2 regions of the Cupriavidus sp. SW-Y-13 genome follow, and region 1 is predicted to be linked to the other one. Evidence: predicted binding sites of a transcription regulator. Region 1 holds the regulator's gene; the other holds the start of a gene.

Region 1 (3,114 bases):
TGGAAATTGCCCGCGCGCTCGCGTCGTCGCCGCGTTTCATCCTGCTGGACGAACCGTTTGCCGGTGTGGACCCTATCGCCGTGGGCGAAATCCAGCGGATCGTGAGTTTCCTGAAGGCCCGCAACATTGGCGTGCTGATTACCGACCACAATGTTCGCGAGACGCTGGGCATCTGCGACCACGCGTACATCATCAGCGAAGGTACGGTGCTGGCATCCGGCCTGCCAGAGGAAATCATCGCCAACGAATCTGTGCGCCGCGTCTATCTGGGCGAGAATTTCCGCATGTGATGCGTGCGGTGCGGCAATTTCTGCCCACGCTGCACACCGTTTTTCCAAAGCCGTTTCCGATCACGCAAGGTTGGGCGATAGGTTCTAGCAAATTCCGTTCCAACAACGGAAAGATGCGCATAGAATAGGTCGCATGAAACCTTCGCTTCAGCTCCGCCTCTCCCAGCATCTGGCCCTGACCCCGCAGCTGCAACAGTCGATCCGGCTGTTGCAGCTTTCCACGCTGGAACTGCAGCAGGAAGTGGAGCAGGCGCTGACGGAAAATCCGTTGCTCGAGCGCGAGAACGACTGGCTGGATAGTCCGCTGCGCGTGGCCGCGGACGGCTCGGTCAACCTCCAGACCGCACCGGCACCCGCACCGGCCGAACCCCAGGCCAACGGCACCGAACGTGCCGATGGCGCGGCGGGTGGCGAAGAGGAAAACTACAACGATACCGGCAGCGAGGACTACGGCAACGACTGGAGCCTCGACGACTTCGCGCGACGCCCGCAAGGCGACGAAGACGAGAAGACGCCGATGCAACTGCGCGACGCCGATCCGACGCTGCGCGAGTTCCTCATGGAGCAGCTCACGCCACTCAAGATCTCGGTGCGCGACAAGGGCCTGGCCATTTTCCTGATCGAGTCGCTCGACGACGACGGTTACCTGAGCGCCTCGCTCGAGGAAATTTGTTCGGAACTCCCGGAAGAACTCGAGTTCGAAGTGGATGAGGTGCAGGCGATACTTACGCTGCTGCAGAGCTTCGATCCACCCGGTGTCGGGGCACGCAACGCTGCGGAGTGCCTGAGTTTGCAGTTGAAGCGGTTGAAGCACCCGCAGCGCGAACTGGCGCTGACTATCGTCAATCATCATCTGGAACTGCTGGCCGTACGGGATTACACCCGGCTCAAGAAAGCCCTGCAGGTGGACGAAATAGCATTGAAGGCTGCGCACGAATTGATCCGCTCCCTCGCACCGTATCCAGGACACGCGTACAGCCGTCCGGAAGCGGACTTCGTGGTGCCGGATGTGTTTGTGCGCAAGAGCGGCAGCGGATGGATCGCGCAGCTCAATCCGGACGTGATGCCGCGCCTGCGCATCAACGATATGTACGCGCAGATTCTGCGCGGTGCGAAGGGCGAGGCAGGGGCTGCCGGACTGCAGCAAAAGCTGCAGGAAGCGCGGTGGCTCATCAAGAACATCCAGCAACGATTCGATACGATCCTGCGGGTGTCGCAGGCGATTGTGGAGCGTCAAAAGAACTTTTTCTCGCACGGGGAAATCGCGATGCGCCCCTTGGTTTTGCGTGAAATTGCCGATACACTGGGTTTACACGAGTCGACCATTTCCCGGGTCACAACGAACAAGTACATGGCCACGCCGATGGGTACTTTCGAGTTGAAGTACTTCTTCGGAAGCCACGTCTCCACGGAGACGGGTGGCGCGGCCTCATCCACGGCTATACGCGCGCTGATCAAGCAACTGATAGGAGCCGAAGACCCCAGGAATCCTCTTTCCGACAGCCGCATCGCCGAACTGCTGGGCGAACAGGGCTTTGTGGTCGCACGCCGCACGGTGGCGAAATATCGCGAAGCATTGAAAATCCCCGCAGTGAATCTCCGCAAGTCTTTGTAGCCGAGCCGTAACCGCCTGCCTGGTGCGGCTCTTTCAGAAGGAGAAGCGCTATGAACTTCAAGATCAGTGGACACCACCTCGACATCACGCCCCCGCTGCGTGAGTATGTGGAAACGAAACTGGAGCGAATTGTCAGACATTTCGATCAGGTCATTGGCGTAAGCGTGCTGCTATCAGTCGACAATCACAAGGAAAAGGACAAGCGTCAGTACGCGGAAATCAATCTGCACCTCAAAGGCAAGGACATCTTCGTCGAAGCCCATCATGAAGACCTGTACGCGGCGATCGACTGTCTGGTCGACAAGCTCGACCGCCAGGTGATCCGCTACAAGGATCGCGTGCAAGGGCATGACCGCGAGGCGGTCAAGTACCAGATGGCCGAAGCGCAGCTACAGCAACAATAACCAGCGCAACGAAACGACAGTTTCAGTTGTCCTGAGAGGACTGACAGTAAGAGAGCAAAGCCGCGCATCTGCGCGGCTTTTTTGATGGGGCGTCCGGTTGCCGCACAACTTTCCATTCCTCACGCGTTACCTCGACACCACTAAGCGACGAATTGATACACCGAAGGTGTTCGCATCTCTCGCATGTCGGTGTATGCTGCACCACAAATCACAGGCAGAACGGTCCCGTCATGCGGAACCGGCGGTGCGCCCTGAAGGCGCACGGGTCGGGCAGTATTTCGGGTGGGCAAACCGGTCGACGACCTCGCGGCGGAAGTCCGCAGGCGCGACGCTGCAGCGCACAAGTGCGTGGCAGCCCTGCTCTATAATGGCCGGACGCTCCAATGCGGGCGACTGGCACCTCAATATCCTGATTGCCCCCAACTCGGCGGGCCGGTCCATGCGCGCCGGCTTGTCACTCGGACTTCTCGTGCATCGCCCATGAATCGTTTGGCCAAACTGCTGCCACCTGGCAACATCCATCTCGACGTCACCGTCACCAGCAAGAAGCGGGTCTTCGAGCAAGCCGGGCTCCTGTTCGAGAACAACCATGGCGTGGCGCGGGCCACTGTTACCGACAACCTCTTTGCGCGCGAGTCCCTGGGTTCCACCGGGCTTGGCGCTGGAGTTGCCATTCCGCACGGCCGCATCAAGGGCCTGAAGCAGCCGCTGGCGGGCTTCATGCGCCTGGCGGAACCCATCCCGTTCGAATCGCCCGATGGCAAGCCGGTCTCGCTGTTGATCTTCCTGCTGGTGCCCGAGCAGG
Region 2 (3,114 bases), on a different contig from region 1:
GCTGGCCGGATCGCGATAACGCCAGTCCGGCCCGGCCCCGGCGTCGAGCAGCACGCTGGGGATCACGAGGTCGATGCCGATACGGGCGCGGTCGGCGCAATGATCGGCCCCGGTCATGCCCGCCCGCTCGCACAGGATCTGCCAGCGGTTGATCGCATCGTTACCCGGCCCGCCGCTCTCGAAGTGTCGCCAGCGGCTGTGATACGGCACCTTCAGGTCCGGATAGCGGCGCTTGATCGTCCCGGCCACGTAATCGGCAATGGCTGCCACGCGGTCGGGATGCCATGTGAACAGCTCCGATTCGCCCGACGCGACGAATTCGGTCACCACCGCGCAGTGCGTACGCACCGCTTCCCCGCTCAGCAATACGGAGGCGGGATGTTCGGCGGGCACGGGCGTGTGCCAGCCGCGGGTTTCCCCTTCGGCATACTCGGTCATTCGTTCAACCCCCTGCCCTTGGCCAGGGCCAGTTCGTTGGCGTCCGGCGGCGTGAGACTGGTGAAGTAACCCGCCGCCACCTTCGCATCGATTTCCACGCGCGCGTCAGCCGGGATCAGCGCCTCGGGGATGGCCACCTGCTCCACCACCTCGATCCCCTGCGCCGTCAGCGCGCCATGCTTCATGTTGCTCATCGAGGCCCAGCGGTCGATCCGCTTGATGCCGAGCCAGTGGAAGACATCGGGCATCAGCTCCTGGAACCGCATGTCCTGCACGCCTGCCACGCATTCGGTGCGCGCGAAGTAGGTTTCTGCGCGGTCACCGCCCACCTGGCGCTTGCGGGCGTTGTAGACCAGGAACTTGGTCACCTCGCCCAGCGCGCGGCCCTCCTTCCGGTTATAGACCACCAGGCCTACGCCACCCTGTTGCGCCATCTCGATACACACTTCGATACCGTGGGCCAGATAAGGTCTGCACGTGCAGATGTCCGAGCCGAAGACATCGGAACCGTTGCATTCGTCGTGCACGCGGCAGGCCACGCGGGTCTCCGGCTGTCCCAGCTTGCTCACATCGCCGACGAAATACAGCGTCATGCCACCGATGGGGGGCAGGAAGACTTTCAGGTCGGGTCGCGTCACGAGTTCCGGAAACATGCCGCCGGTCTGCTCGAACAGGCTGCGGCGCAGGATGCTTTCCTTGATGTCGAAGCGGCGCGCGATGCCGGGCAGGTACCAGACCGGATCGATGGCGGCCTTGGTCACGCGCACATCGCCGTTGGCATGGAGGATGTCGCCATCGGGCTTGAGCCGGCCCGCAGCAATGCCCGCCACCAGTTCGGGCATGTTGATATGTGCGCGGGTAACTGCGATGGTGGGACGGATATCGACACCCGCCGTGATGCGGTCGGCAAACACCGTGGAGACCAGATGGCCCCAGGGGTCCAGCGAAACAATCTTGTCCGGGTCGCCCCATTGCGCGTGCGGGCCGATGGCCTCGGCCGGCGCGGTATCGGTCAGGTCCGGCCGGTGCCCGCGCGGCAGCGTACCCGAGGCAACGGCCAACGCACGATAGATGGCATAGGCGCCCGAATGGGTGCCGATCACGTTGCGCTGCGCGGGGTCGGTCAGGCTGGCAATCACAGGTCCGCGCTCCGCCGCCGTGGAGGCACCCCAGTGAATGGCCTCGGCGGGCTTGTCGCGCCGCGCGTGCGAAGTCAGGACGATGTGATCGGACATGGCAGCCTCGTCTTCCGGGTATGGACCGGTACCTGAATCCTGACCAGATGGTCAGGTTTATATGTCCATACTAGGCAACCATCATGCCAACGCCCAACTGGGGTTGTTACCGTTAGTGGCATCCCGTACGCACCGCGCCTGTGCAAGACGGGCACCCACCTGTGGCGGACACGGTACATCGCGGTGCACGCGCACCGAATCCTGAACCTCAAAAGAAAAACGGCACGCCGCGAGACGTGCCGTTTTCCTTCCCGAAGCCGCCGCGTCAGCCGCCCGCGCGCTCTTCGATCCCTGTCTTGCTGCGCGCTGGCGAGCCAGCGATGAGCCATGCCACAACTGCCCGGATCGGATCGGCTGACTCCACATAACGGTGGAACACGGCACCGGCCACGTTGCTGGCGCCCCACGCGACGGCCATGCCCAGGGCATTCCACCACGGCTGGCCCGGTGCAAGATGGAACACGATGGCATTGACGACCAGGCACACCGGGAAATGCACCAGGAACACCGAATAGGAGATGGCGCCGAAACGGGCCGACAAGCGCGCAAACCATCGTGCGGACAGACCGCCGGACCCCCAGTGCTCCATCCATCCACCCCGGCGCGCCAGCGCCAGTAGCAGCGCGGTAGCCAGCGCCACGGCAATTCGCAGCCGGAAGTCCACCGCCAGTGCCGCCACACCCATCGCAGCCAGGAATACCAGCGGCAGCAGCGAACGCCCCGGGCTCGATGCCCAGAAAGCCAGGGCGCCCAGGCCGTACGCACCGAAGAAGTAGACCGCCCAGATGTCCCAATGGGCATCGCGGTTGAACCAGAACAGCGAAGCCGCGGCCAGCACCGCCACGATCGGCACGCCAAGCGAGAGCCACTGGCGAGACACCCCGCGCGCCAGCCACAGCGCCATCACCAGCAGCGCAAAGAGTTGCAGGTCGATGGCGATATACCAGACACCCGCCGACAGCGCGTCCACGTCCAGAATGTTGTGCAGCAACAGGATATGGGCGACGAACTGCGCCAGTTCCGGCGCAGCCGGAATCGAGTCATGATGCATCCATGCGCGCGCGATGGCGGCACCGACGATCGCCACGACAATCGCGAAGGCATACGGCACCACAAGCTTCTGGTAACGGCGCCACAAGGCAGCCAGTGGACTTTCCAGGGTCAGGACGCCGCCCGGCGCCAGGCTACGGGCGGCAAGGAATCCACTGATGACAAGGAAGACCTGGACCGCAATGCGCGCGTAGTCGGCTAGCCAGCCAATCAGGCCAGGCGCCAGCGACTGGGCGGCGTCCGACATCGGTCCGTAGAACGCCAGGTGATGCAATACGATCAGCTGCGAGCTGACCGCCTTCAGTGCGTCGACGCAAGCCAGACGGGAAGGACGGGGGCCCATTTGTTATGTAAAAGGTACAAAGTGGGCGCGATTGTAACCGGATTGGTG

The links. Region 1 encodes sigma-54, which starts transcription at its own class of promoters, with help from an activator protein. Its sites were predicted from a motif close to TGGCANGNAANCTGCTTT; they were not measured.
Region 2: a site for sigma-54 is predicted at 1,745-1,762, ahead of GA566_RS20560 (GTP cyclohydrolase II). Genes of this name have one in related genera too.

The regions. Positions count from the first base shown of each region.
Region 1 covers NZ_WHLX01000001.1:382,095-385,208, reverse strand. Annotated here, with positions in the region: gene lptB (LPS export ABC transporter ATP-binding protein) at 1-290, shown strand, start outside; gene GA566_RS01805 (RNA polymerase factor sigma-54) at 424-1,905, shown strand; gene hpf (ribosome hibernation-promoting factor, HPF/YfiA family) at 1,956-2,309, shown strand; gene ptsN (PTS IIA-like nitrogen regulatory protein PtsN) at 2,790-3,114, shown strand, end outside.
Region 2 covers NZ_WHLX01000002.1:1,085,693-1,088,806, forward strand. Annotated here, with positions in the region: gene GA566_RS20555 (URC4/urg3 family protein) at 1-438, opposite strand, end outside; gene GA566_RS20560 (GTP cyclohydrolase II) at 435-1,673, opposite strand; gene GA566_RS20565 (acyltransferase) at 1,939-3,066, opposite strand.